DNA from 2 places in the Craterilacuibacter sp. genome. Region 2 is predicted to be linked to the other one. Evidence: riboswitches for the same ligand, from Rfam matches in the RefSeq annotation. Region 2 holds a riboswitch; the other holds the start of a gene.

Region 1 (5,995 bases), on a different contig from region 2:
CCACCACATCGCCCGGGCGCGGCACCAGATACACACGGTGACGCGGGTGCATCAGGCGTAGCGGCCGCCCAAGGCGCACGCCGGGCGCGTGCAGCCATAGCATTTCACCGCGCACACCGCGTAGCGGCAGCGCATCCGTAGCGCCCAGGCCACGGGCGTCGATCACCCAGTCAAACGCATGCCCGGTACCATCGGCTAGCGTGAGCCTGCCCGGCGAAAGTTGGCTGACGCGCGAGCCCCAGCGCCAGACAGCCTCGCTTGCCGCCACCAGCGCCGGCAGCAGCGCATAGGGGAACACCTGCCCTTCTGCGGCCAGCAGCCACCCTCGCAGGCCCGGTGCCAGCTCGGGCTCCAGTACGCCAAGCTCGGCGGCCGTCAGCGCCTGTGGCGCAGCCAGTTCCGCCGCCAGTTGTGGCGCGAGCTCAAGCCTGGCAAGCACACGCGCAGCCGCGCCCGCGTCCGGCGGGTGCGCCAGCAGCAAAGAGCCGGCACAGCGCAGATAAGTGTCCGGCCGCGTCCCCAGCCTTGCCGCCAGCGCAGCGGATAGCACTCGCCACAAGGGCAGCGAGCGCGCCCCCAGCTGCGCGATTGCGGGCGGCGCATGCTCCAGCTCGGCCAAGGGGCTGAGCATCCCCGCTGCCGTAAAACCGGCGGCACCGGCTCCGTCACCCACAGGCGACGGGCCGCTGGCGGGGTCGAATACCGTGACCTGATGCCCGCGCGCGGCCAGCTGGTAGGCCAGCAGCCGGCCGGCAACACCGGCGCCGGCAATACCTAGCTTCGCCATGGCTCAGGCCTTTGCGATCGGCACATACAGCTGGCGCCCGGCATCGGCATAACGCTGCGACTCGCCTTCCATGCCGCGCGCCAGCGCTTCTTCATCGCTGACCCCCAGCGTGGCGGCGTAGTCGCGCACTTCCTGCGTGATCTTCATCGAGCAGAACTTTGGCCCGCACATACTGCAAAAGTGCGCGGTCTTGGCGCCTTCGGCCGGCAAAGTGGCGTCGTGGTAAGCGCGCGCGGTGTCCGGGTCCAGCGCCAGCGCAAACTGGTCTTCCCAGCGGAACTCGAAGCGCGCGCGGCTCATCGCATCGTCGTGGGCACGCGCCCCGGGGTGGCCCTTGGCTACATCGGCTGCGTGGGCGGCGATACGGTAGGCGATCAGGCCCTGCTTCACGTCATCGCGATCGGGCAGGCCCAGATGCTCCTTGGGCGTCACATAGCACAGCATGGACGTGCCCATCCAGCCTATCATCGCCGCGCCGATACTGGAGGCGATATGGTCGTAACCGGGCGAGACGTCTATCGTCAGCGGCCCCAGCGTATAGAACGGCGCCTCGGCACAGGCGGCCAGCTGCTCGTCCATATTGGCCTGAATCATATGCATGGGCACATGGCCCGGGCCTTCGATCAGGGTCTGCACATCGTGCTTCCACGCCACCTGCGTCAGCTCGCCCAAGGTGCGCAACTCGGCAAACTGCGCCGCGTCATTGGCATCGGCCAGCGAGCCGGGGCGCAGGCCGTCGCCCAGCGAGAAGGTCACGTCATAGGCCTTCATGATGTCGCAGATGTCTTCGAAATGGGTGTAGAGAAAATTTTCGCGGTGATGGGAAATGCACCATTTGGCGAGGATGGCGCCGCCACGCGAGACAATGCCGGTACGCCGGTGCGCTGTCAGCGGCACATAGGCGAGCCTGAGTCCTGCGTGGATGGTGAAGTAGTCGACGCCCTGCTCGGCCTGTTCGATCAGGGTATCGCGGAAGATGTCCCAGCTCAGGTCCTCGGCGATGCCGCCGACCTTCTCCAGCGCCTGATAGATGGGTACGGTACCGATAGGCACCGGCGAATTGCGCACGATCCAGTCGCGCGTGGTGTGGATATGGCGGCCGGTGGACAGATCCATCACCGTGTCCGCGCCCCATCGCGTCGACCACACCAGCTTTTCCACTTCTTCCTCGATGCCGGAGGTGACCGCCGAATTGCCGATATTGGCGTTGATCTTGACCTTAAAGGCGCGCCCTATTGCCATCGGCTCCAGCTCGGGGTGGTTGATATTGGCCGGAATCACCGCCCGCCCGCGTGCAACTTCATCGCGCACCATCTCGGGCGTGATCTCGCGCGCCATGGCAAAGCCCATACCGTTACCGGCCAGACGCGCCTCGCGCTCGGGGTCGCCCAGATATTCGCGCATCCACTCGCGCTTGCCGTTTTCGCGAATCGCCACGTACTCCATCTCGGGGGTGACGATGCCACGGCGCGCGTAATGCATCTGGGTGACGTTGGCACCAGCCCGGGCGCGCTGCGGCGTGCGCTGCAAACCGGCGGAAAGCTCACGCAGGCGCAGCAAGGACGCTTCGTCACGCGAACCGTCATCACGCGCATCGGCGATACGCCCGGGGTAAGCCTCGGTGTCAGCACGGGCGGTGATCCACGGTGTACGCATGGCGGCGAGGCCACGGCGCACATCAAGGGCCGCTGCCGGGTCGGTGTAGGGGCCGGAGGTATCGTACAGGGCGATATTTTCGCCGTTGGAGAGCGCGATTTCACGCAGCGGCACGCGGATATCGGGCTGGCTGCCGGCGATATAGTGCTTGCTGGAGGCAGGTAGCGGCTCGCAGGTGGCGGCGAGCATGGCGGCAAAGCGGTCGGGAGTATTCATTGGGGCCTCGGCTACGTTGTTGTCAACGCTCCGGAGGCAGGCAAAACAACTGTGCAAGAGAAACGCGCCCTCAGGCAGACCGTCACCATCCTCTGCACCGGCAGCACACCTTGAGGGGCGGCCACCAACAGTCATTGCTCTTCTTACGCCGGTATTATCCGGATCAAGTCCATCGGGTTCGGTATTCACCATCTCAGCTGAGCCTTGCGGCCCGGCACCCCGGAGCGAACGCGCATTGTGACCGCATCAAGGCATGCAGGTCAAATATCAGCTACCGGCATCGCGCCCGCCACCGGGCGCAGCCCTTGCCGCTGGCCGTCACACATTCATGATTCTGACGTAGCATTTCCGCCACAGCCCAGCCCTACTATATGTAGTGGCATTGCCGGGGTTAAAACGCTGCATCCTTGTATTTCAAGGCGAGACACCCGCTTGTCGTTTTTCGCGGCGAACCCCGCACTTATTTTTTAAAAGCCGCCAAGCCAGACAGGGTGCGGATCCGGGTATTTTCTGCCCTTGTCAAGACTTGTGATTCTGCTCTTTAGACACTACCATTTGCGCCATATACTAAACAAAGCAGCACATATTGTGTTGGCAGCTGGCTAAAAATAATAGCGCGGCGCCAGCATCCAGCCGCCCGCAGCGGCTAAAAACATTAAAAATCAGCACCAACACGGGATAAAAAACAAAAATGCAGACTTTTGACGGAAAAACCGCCGCCGAGCTGGGCCGCGCCGCCGCACCGCAGGCCGACTACAGCCAGTACAAAACCATACGCCGCAACGGTGCGGTGGTTGCATTCGAACCGGTCAAAATCTCCATTGCCGTCACCAAGGCCTTTCTCGCCGTGATCGGCCAGCAGGGTGTCAGCTCGGCCAGCATACGCAACAAGGTCGCCGAACTGACCGAAACTGCGGTATCGGCCCTGATGCGCCGCAAGCCCGAAGGCGGCGCCATCCATATCGAAGACATTCAGGATCAGGTCGAGCTGGCGCTGATGCGCTTTGGCGAACACGATGTCGCCAGCGCCTATGTGCTCTACCGTCACGAGCGTGCCCGCGAACGGGCGGCACGCGGCGAGGCGCTGCATCAGGTCACCATCAATGTGCTGAAAAAAGACGGCCGCAAATTGCCGCTGGATGTGGCGCGCCTGCGTGCCACCATCGCATCGGCCTGCCAGGAACTGGGCGGCACCGATGTGGACGCCATCCTGTCCGAGACCCTGAAAAATATCTACGACGGCGTATCCGAAGAAGAAGTCAACAAATCGGCGGTACTGGCGGCGCGCGCCATGATCGAGCTGGACCCGGCCTACGACTACGTCACGGCCCGATTGCTGCTGGATCACCTGCGCCTTGAAATTCTGGGCGAAGCCGTCGCGCAAGAAGCGATGGCCGACACCTATCCGCTGTATTTCCCGGTCTTTATCCGGCGCGGCATCGATGCCGAGCTGCTGGACGAACGCCTCGCCCAGTTCGACCTTGCGCGTCTGGGCGCCGCACTGGATGCCAAGCGCGACCTCAAGTTCGGCTATCTCGGGCTGCAGACGCTGGCCGACCGCTACTTCCTGCATCACAACGAGGTACGCATCGAGCTGCCGCAGGCTTTCTTCATGCGTGTGGCGATGGGCCTCGCGCTAAACGAAGTCGAGCGCGAAGCGCGTGCCATCGAGTTCTACCACATTCTGTCCAGCTTCGACTTCATGAGCTCGACGCCGACGCTGTTCAACGCCGGCACCCGCCGCAGCCAGCTATCCAGCTGCTATCTGTCGACCATCCCCGATGATCTGGAAGGCATCTACGACGGCATCAAGGACAACGCGCTGCTGTCCAAGTTTGCTGGTGGTCTGGGCAACGACTGGACGCCAGTGCGCTCCATGGGCGCCCATATCAAGGGCACCAACGGCAAGAGCCAGGGCGTAGTGCCTTTCCTGAAAGTCGTCAACGACAGCGCTGTCGCCGTTAATCAGGGCGGCAAGCGCAAGGGCGCGGTGTGCGCCTATCTGGAAACCTGGCACGCCGATATCGAGGAATTCCTCGAGCTGCGCAAGAACACCGGCGACGACAGACGCCGTACCCACGACATGAACAGTGCCAACTGGATTCCGGACCTGTTCATGAAGCGGGTGATCGAAGGCGGCGAATGGTGCTTGTTCAGCCCGTCCGAAGTGCCGGACCTGCACGATCTGGTTGGCGCCGCTTTCGAAGCACGCTACCGCGAATACGAGGCACTGGGCCGCGCCGGCAAACTGCGCGTATTCAAGAGCCTGCCGGCGCTATCGTTATGGCGCAAGATGCTGACCATGCTGTTTGAAACCGGCCACCCGTGGATCACCTTCAAGGACCCGTGCAATATCCGCAGCCCGCAGCAGCATATGGGCGTGGTGCATAGCTCCAATTTGTGTACTGAAATCACGCTCAACACCAGCGCCGACGAAATCGCCGTGTGCAATCTGGGCTCGGTCAACCTCGCCGCGCACATGAAAGACGGCGCGCTGGATGGCGACAAGCTCAAAGCCACCATACGCACCGCGATGCGCATGCTGGACAACGTGATCGACATCAACTTCTATCCGGTGCAAAAGGCGCGCAACGCCAACCTCAAGCACCGTCCGGTTGGCCTGGGCGTCATGGGCTTTCAGGATTGCCTGCTACAGATGCGCGTGCCTTACGCCAGCAACGCGGCGGTCGAGTTTGCCGACAGCTCGATGGAGCTGGTGGCCTACCACACCTACTGGGCCTCGACCGAGCTTGCCGAAGAGCGCGGCCGCTACCCAAGCTACAAGGGCAGCCTGTGGGATCGCGGCATCCTGCCGCAAGACAGCCTCAGCCTGCTGGCGGCCGAGCGCGGCGGCTATCTGGATGTAGACCGCAGCGAGCGCCTGAACTGGGCACCGCTACGCGAGCGCATCAAGCAAGTCGGCATGCGCAACTCCAACTGCCTCGCCATCGCGCCGACCGCGACCATCTCCAACATCATCGGCGTGTCGCCATGCATCGAGCCGACCTACCAGAACCTGTTCGTCAAATCGAACCTGTCCGGCGAATTCACCGTCACCAACGAATATCTGGTGCGCGACCTCAAGGCCGCCGGCCTGTGGGATGAAGTGATGGTAGCCGACCTCAAGTATTTCGACGGCAGTCTGGGGCGCATCGACCGTGTATCGGCCGAGCTCAAGGCCATCTACGCCACCGCCTTTGAAGTCGATCCGGTATGGCTGGTTGAAGCCGCATCGCGCCGCCAGAAGTGGATAGACCAGGCGCAGAGCCTCAACATCTATATGGCCGGCGCCTCGGGCAAGAAGCTGGACGAGCTGTACAAGCATGCGTGGGTCAA
Region 2 (7,712 bases):
ATGTCCAAGGCCAGGCTGCCATCGTCCAGCTTGCTGTGGCCGGTGCGCCCACCCTGAGCGCTGGCGCGGGTCTGGTAAAGTAGCTTCATAGGTTTTCTCCGTTGTGCTTGGTGTCTTGCGGTGCTGTCACGCGGACGATCAGCTTGCCGAAGTTGCGGCCTTGCAACAGACCGATAAAGGCGGCAGGCGCATTTTCCAGCCCTTCGATCCTATCTTCGCGGAACTTGATATGACCTGCAGCCAGCCATAGGCTCATCTGCTTGAAAAACTCGTCATAGCGTGAACCGTAGTCGTCAAAAATGATGAAACCCTGCATCTTGATACGCCGGGTCAGCAAGGTGCGGGTGAGCAGGCCCAAGCGGTCGGGACCGGCAGGCAGCGTGGTGTCGTTGTAGTGGGCAATCAGGCCGCACACCGGCACGCGGGCACCGACATTGAGCAAGGGCAGGACAGCATCGAAGACCGCACCGCCGACATTTTCGAAGTAAACATCGATGCCTTGCGGGCAGGCGGCTGCCAGTTGGGCGGCAAAGTCGGGCTGGTGATGATCAATACAGGCATCAAAACCCAGCTCTTCCACCACAAAGCGGCATTTCTCGGCACCACCGGCCACACCCACCGCACGGCAACCCTTGATCTTGGCGATCTGGCCGACGACCGAACCCACGGCGCCGCTGGCAGCTGCGACCACAATGGTTTCACCGGCTTTGGGCTGACCGATATCGAGTAAGCCCATATAAGCGGTAAAGCCGGTCATGCCCAGTACGCCGAGTGCCCGCGAAGGGTGGGGCATCTCTTTATCCAGCTTGCTGAGCGCGCTGCCATCGGACAGGGCATAGTCCTGCCAGCCGCTATAGGCCAGCACCAGATCACCCGGTTCGAAATCTGCATGTTGCGATGCTTCGACCCGCGAGATGGTGGCACCCACCATGACTTCGCCCAAAGCGACCGGTGCGGCATAGGAGGGGGCATCGCTCATGCGGCCACGCATATACGGATCCAGTGACAGATACAGGCTGCGCAGCAACACCTGACCGGCCGCCGGAACCGGAAGCGGGCCCGCTGTCAGGTGGAAGTCCTCTAGGGTGGGCGCTCCGATTGGGCGTTGCTGCAATAGGATCTGACGATTTTGCGACATATTAATGGGCTCTCTGTAATGGGGTGGCGGCATGATCGGCAGGGTGCGCGATGATATAGCCCAGGCGCGGGAAATGGAGTTGCAGCGGGCCGTGTGCAGCAGCAAGCAATTGCAGCGTAATTTGATGGTCATCCAGATGTAGCAGCTGGCCGCAGACGGCCTCTTGTGGGTAGCCTTCCGGCATGACGCTGCACCAGCTACCGACAGGCCATGCTGCTTCGTGGCTAATGCCGGCAAGCGCTAGTGGTTGGCTGGCCAGTGCAATGGCGATGGCCTCGCTGGCTTCCATGCTGTGGTGCGGGGCCTGGCCGAAGGCTCGCATGCGGACAAACCAGTCAGGGAGTGCGTGGTGCTTGGCAAGCAGCGTATCCAGCAGACCTGCACCATGTAAAAACCACAAGGGGTGATAGAGGCCGAAGTCCCCTAGGGCCGGCTGTGTGCCGCCCAGAAAATCGTCTTGTGTCAAGACTGTATCCAGCAGCGCCAGCAAACATTGCAGCTGGCTCTCGATATGCGGCAAGTCCGCCACCAGCGTGGCGCGGGAAAAATCAAACTGCAGATGCATGGCCGCGCGGTCGTCCAGCAGCGCTTGCGGAAGCTGCCAAGCGCGCATTCCCATTACATAGCGCACCGCCAGCCAGAATAGCTCGACATCGACCCAGTGACTGATCAGGCCGGCGCGAGCGCCGGCCGCCCGGTTTTTTGTGCCAGGTGCCGGAAAGCGGCGTTCCAGTTCGCTGGCAATCAGTGCCGAGTCGCAATAGAGGTCGGCGCCGATCTGGAGTACTGGCGCGCGGCGATAGCCATGGGTCAGTGCCATTAATTCCGGTTTGGGCAGCATGGGCGGCATGATGACCGAGCGCCAGTGCAGTTGCTTGTAAGCGAGCAGCAGGCGGATTTTTTCCGCATAGGGCGAGGCTTCGTAGTGATGCAGTATCAGTTCTGGCGCCATGGTGGCTGACATCCTTATCGTTATTCAAGCAGTAAGCGCTGCATGGCTAAATCTGGATTAGACCGGTCGTCTAATGGGTGGAAAAAAATAAAAGAGACCGTCTGTTATGACGGACTCTAACGACTGCTGCGTATTTGATTATTTATCCTGAGTTGAATAATACGCAAGATTAGACCGGTCGGCTAGTAAATATGGAAATTATTCCATATTCAGCATCAGACGCGGCAAGTCCTATGGTGGTCATGCCGTTAAGGCCGTCGCGTAGGTAGGGCAGGGGTACATGAATACCGTGGCGGTCATGCGCTTTGAATGAGCTGTCTTCTCGGTGGCTGCTTTAAGCGTTATCATGCGTGCGCAAATCACCGGGGGTGCCCACGCGGGCTGAGAGAGTCCCCATTACCTGATCTGGATCGTGCCAGCGTAGGGAGTGTGATTCGGCAGGTGTTCGTCTGCCGTTTCCGTTCTCCGCCGTCGGCATTCACGCGGAGAAGTCATGAAGTCTGTTCGTATCCTCACCACCATCGGGCTTGCGTTTGCTGCCTGCGCCGTTCAGGCCGCCGAGTTGCGCGTGCTGACGCATTCGTCGTTTGCCCTGCCCAAGGAACGCCTGGCGGCCTTCGAGCAGCAACACGGCGTCAAACTGTCGCTGATCAAGGGCGGCGACGCCGGCGAGATGGTCAATAAACTGATTCTGACCCGTGCCAATCCGATCGCCGATGTGGTTTATGGTGTGGACAACACCCTGCTGGCCAAGGCCTCTGCCGCCGGCGTGATTGCATCGTATAGCGGCGCAGCGCTCAAGACCAAGGCGCGTTACGCATTGGGTGAGGGCGTGGTCAGCACCGACTACGGTTATGTCACGCTGAACTACGACAAAGCCTGGTTTGCCAAGCACAAGCTGGCGCTGCCGGCATCGCTGCAGGATTTGACCAAGCCGGCCTACAGCAAGCTTTTGGTCGTGCAGAACCCGTCCACCTCCAGCCCCGGTTACGCTTTTATGCTGGCGACCATCGCCGGCATGGGCGAAGCGCAGGCTTTCGACTGGTGGGGCAAACTGCGCGCCAATGGCGTGAAAGTAGCCAAGGGCTGGAGCGAGGCCTATTACACCGACTTTTCGCGTAACGGCGGTGAGCGTCCGCTGGTGGTGAGTTACGCTACGAGTCCGGCAGCCGAGGTGTTCTACAGCAAGGACAAAATCAGCACTTCACCGACCGGTAACCTGTTCCTCAAGGGCGGGGTATTCCGTCAGGTCGAGGGTGTGGCACTGGTCAAGGGCGGCAAGGAAGCTGTAGCGGCGGCCAGGTTTGTCGAATTCATGCGTTCACCCGAGGTGCAGGCCGAGTTGCAGACCGCGATGTGGATGTATCCGGTGGTGGAAGGCAGTCCGGTGGCCGCTGTATTCAGCCATGCGGCCGAGCCGGGTTTTGCCGCCGAGGTGACGCCGCAGGCCATTGCCAAGCAGGGCGGGGCATGGCTCAAACGCTGGAACAAGGTGGTGTTGCGCTAAACCATGCAGACTGATGTATTGCCGCGGGCGTCACAGCGTGCGCTCGCGCTGCCGCCGCTGGTTTTTTTGCTGCTGCTGGCCTTGTTGCCCTTGGCGCGTCTGCTGGCTGAGGGCTGGGGTGGGCTTAACCTCGCGGTACTGGACGATGCTTATCTGCAGCAGCGGCTGTGGTGGTCGCTGGCGCAGGCTGCGATCACCTGTGTATTGACGGCCAGTCTGGGGCTGCCCCTGGCGTGGGTGCTGGCGCGGCTGGATTTTCCCGGCCGGTGCCTCTTGTTGCGGCTGATCCTGCTGCCCTTCGTGATGCCGACGCTGGTGGCCGGCATGGGGGTACTGACCCTGTTCGGCCCCAGAGGGATCAGCGGGCTGGATTTGCAGGACACGCCGTGGCTGTTGCTGTACGGCAATCTGTTTTACAACCTGCCGCTGGTGATACGTGCATCGGTCGACGGCCTGTTGGCTTTGCCGGCCAGCCGCTTGCTGGCAGCGCGCACGCTGGGTGCATCGCCGTGGCGTGCGTTCTGGCGTATCGAGCTGCCGGCTCTTTTGCCGTGGCTCGCTTCCAGCCTGTGTCTGGTCTTTCTCTATTGCTTTTCCGGTTTCGGCCTGGCGCTGCTTCTGGGGGGGCAGCAGTGGGCGACGGTAGAAGTCGAAATTTATACGCTGGTCGCTTACGAGCTGAATCTGGCCGATGCCGGCGTGCTGGCACTGGCGGCGATGCTGGTCAGTGCGACAGCGGCCTTGCTTTATGCCGGGGTCGAGGCGCGACTGGCTGTGCCGGCCAAAACCGAACCTCTGGCCTTGCTTAAAGCCGATAGCCTGCGCCGGCAGCTGTTGCTGGCTGCCGCCTTATCCATCCTGCTGGCGGTGACTGCTGCACCGCTATTGGCGCTAGTCTGGCGTGCGCTGCAGGTGGAGTACGAGGCCTGGGCCTTGCTGTGGAATGCAGACACGGCTTTGGCGCTATTTAATACCCTGCGTTTTTCCGCCATGGCCTTGCTGCTGGCCAGCTTGCTGGGCGTATTGCATGCGCTGGCGGCACGGCGAAATGTAATGATGCGTGCGGCGGCATTCCTGCCGTTTGTGGTGTCGCCGGTATGTGTGGCTTTCGGCCTGCTGCTGCTGTATCCGGGCTGGAGCGCCAGTCTGCTGCTTTTGGTCTCAAGCTATGCCTTGCTGGCTTACCCGTTTATTGCCAAGAGTCTGGCTGCGGCGCTGGATGCCTTGCCGGACAATCTGCTTTGTGCTGCCCGTACGCTGGGCGCGTCACCGCTGCGGGTATGGTGGCGGGTCAGCTGGCCTTTGCTCAGGCCTGCATTTCGGCGCGGGCTTGCTTTTGCCGCCGCCACCACGGTGGGCGAATTTGCGGTGACCCTGTTTTTGTCGCGCCCCGAATGGCTGACGTTGACGACCCTGATCTACCAGCATCTGGGCCGGCCCGGGCAAGGCAATCTGGAAGCGGCGCTGCTGTTATCCGTGTTATTGATGCTGTTTGCCCTGCTGGCCTTTATTGCCATCGAGTGGCCGGAAAAAAATCATGCTCCAGATCGTTGACCTTAGTCTTGCCTATGCCGGCCGGCCCTTGCTGCATCATTTCAGCCTGACCGTCGCCGCCGGTGAAGTGGTGGCCCTGCTCGGGCCTTCCGGTTGCGGAAAAAGCTCTTTGCTCAAGATTATTGCCGGCCTGGCCATGCCCGACAGCGGGCAGCTGTGGTTTGACGGGCAGAATCTTGCCGGCGTGCCGCCCGAGCGCCGCCGCTTCGCGCTGATGTTTCAGGACTTCGCACTGTTTCCGCATCTGGACGTATTGGGCAATGTGATGTTCGGCCTGATCGAACAGCGCGTGCCCAAGGCCGAGGCGAGTGCACGGGCGCATCTCATGCTGGCCGACGTCGGTCTGGCCGGATTTGAGGCTCGACGGGTATGGGGTCTGTCGGGAGGCGAACAGCAGCGGGTGGCACTGGCGCGTGCACTGATTACCCGGCCACGACTGATGTTGCTGGATGAGCCTTTTTCGGCGCTGGACGCAGCCTTGCGCGAGTCGCTGGGGGACGAGTTCCGCCGCCGCCTCAAGGCGGCCAGCATGCCCGCTATTCTGGTGACGCACGATGCGGCCGAGGCCGAGCGGCTGGCCGATCGCGTACTCAGCTTACCGCCGCCTCGCTAGCGCGCCACCCCTCTCTCCCCTCTGCGTCATGCAATCTTGACATCAGGGAAAATACGACTAGCCAATTATATTTTTTTAGCATATTTTATTGTGGAATAATGACCAGTACAACAAAGTCTTTATCCTTGAGGGAATGCCATGACAGTCAAGAAACAGTTGCTGGCGCAGCTAGCGGCTATGCTGCTGGGCGTCGTATTGATGGCCGGCTGGGGGTTGTACAACTTGTATACCTCGCTGGTCGAGACCTATCGGGGAACAGTCACCGAGCAGACTCAAAGCGCGGTCTCCATCGTCCGCGCCTACGAGGATGTCGCCCGTCGCGGCGAGTTGCCGCTGGCCGAAGCACAGGCGCGCGCAAAGGCCGCGCTGATGGCTGCCCGCTACGGCGAAGACGGTTACTATTACCTGCTTGATGACAAGCTTAATTTCATCGCGCACCCGGTCAAGCCCAAGCTGGCCGGCAGCAGCATCTACGCGCTGAAGACACCGGATGGCCGTAATCTGGGCGATATTTTCGCCGCAGCACTTGCTGCGAACGACGTCGCGCTGTACGACTGGCCGAAACCCGGTGCCGACGCACCGGTCGGCAAGATGAGTATGAACCTCAAGTCCGGCGACTGGGGGTGGGTGGTCGGCACCGGCATCTATACCAACAAGATTCATAGCGACGTGCTGGGGCACGCGTTCGAGCAAGGCGGGGTGCTCGCCGTACTGACGCTGCTGCTGGGTGCGTTGGGCTGGAATATCCAGCGCAATATCGCCCGTCAGCTGGGTGGTGAGCCGGCTTATGCGCGCGAGGTGGTGCGCAAGATTGCGGCAGGGCAGTTGCATACCAGTATTCAGTTGTTGCCGGGGGATCAGGATAGCTTGCTCGCCGGTATTGCCGGCATGCAGCATGATCTGCGTGCCATGGTCGGGCAGGTTGCCGATAGCGCAGGCACTCTGGTGCTGACCATCGGCGAGCTGTCACGTCAGGTCGAACAGGTTGCCGGGCGTTCCAGCGAGCAAAGCACCGCCGCCAGCGCCATGGCCGCATCCATCGAAGAGATGACTCAGGGGATTGCCCATCTTTCGGGGAATGCCGAGCAGGCACGCGAACTGGGGGTGCGTTCGGGCGAGTTTTCGCGCGAAGGCGGGCTGGTGGTGCGCGGGGCTGCCGACGAAATGCGCCTGATCAACAAACAGGTCGATGTGGCTTCCGGCACGCTGGCAGGACTGGTGAATGACGTAGCGGGTATCTCGTCGATTGTGGCCGTGATTCGTGATATTGCCGACCAGACCAATTTGCTGGCCTTGAATGCGGCCATCGAAGCTGCACGTGCCGGTGAATCCGGGCGCGGTTTTGCGGTGGTGGCCGACGAGGTGAGGAAGCTGGCCGAGCGCACTTCCAACGCAACCGGTGAAATCATTACCAAGATCGGCCATATCCAGCACTTGTCGGAAAACACCCGCAATGCCATGCAGGATGCGGTGTCCAAAGTGGCGACCGGTGTCAGTCTGGCCGATCAGGGGCAGGAAGTGATTGTACGGATAGAGCAAAGCTCGGAGGCCACGCAGCGTGCGGTGCTCGATATTTCCGGGGCATTGCGTGAACAGGCTTCGGCCAGCAGTGAAATTGCCCTGCATGTGGAGCGTATCGCGGCCAGTGCCGGTGACAATGCGGGCGTTGCCATCGATGCGGCGCGCTCGACCGAAGCGATGCAGACGCTGGCCAAGTCGTTGCAGGATTCAGTGGGGCGTTTCAGCGTGGTTTGACAATCAAACCCGGTGTAATGGCACTAAAAAACAGGCGCTGCGGATTTCGCAGCGCCTGTTTTTTATGCTTGCGGGCGGCGGCGGTTCGCTTTGCAGGCAGCGCTGCAGTGTGTAGCAGGATAAAACCCTTTTAGCTTGGTGGGTTAGAGACGGTTTGCTTTTCATATATGTGCATGGCATGATGCGGTGCGGC

Evidence for each region. A riboswitch is a leader RNA that binds a small molecule or an ion and turns the genes downstream of it on or off. The one in region 2 is predicted to bind thiamine pyrophosphate.
Region 1: linked by a shared signal. The riboswitch ahead of thiC (phosphomethylpyrimidine synthase ThiC) and the one ahead of ACRC1E_RS02305 (thiamine ABC transporter substrate-binding protein) in region 2 are both predicted to bind thiamine pyrophosphate.

What each region holds. Positions count from the first base shown of each region.
Region 1 is NZ_JBOFOO010000283.1:17-6,011, forward strand. It holds partial or broken gene ACRC1E_RS09950 (FAD-dependent oxidoreductase) at 1-787, opposite strand, end outside; gene thiC (phosphomethylpyrimidine synthase ThiC) at 791-2,659, opposite strand; TPP riboswitch at 2,783-2,891, opposite strand; gene ACRC1E_RS09960 (ribonucleoside-diphosphate reductase subunit alpha) at 3,351-5,995, shown strand, end outside.
Region 2 is NZ_JBOFOO010000068.1:158-7,869, reverse strand. It holds gene ACRC1E_RS02320 (organic hydroperoxide resistance protein) at 1-89, opposite strand, end outside; gene ACRC1E_RS02315 (NADP-dependent oxidoreductase) at 86-1,138, opposite strand; gene ACRC1E_RS02310 (glutathione S-transferase family protein) at 1,140-2,090, opposite strand; TPP riboswitch at 2,445-2,535, shown strand; gene ACRC1E_RS02305 (thiamine ABC transporter substrate-binding protein) at 2,584-3,597, shown strand; gene ACRC1E_RS02300 (ABC transporter permease) at 3,601-5,151, shown strand; gene ACRC1E_RS02295 (ABC transporter ATP-binding protein) at 5,135-5,764, shown strand; gene ACRC1E_RS02290 (methyl-accepting chemotaxis protein) at 5,903-7,519, shown strand.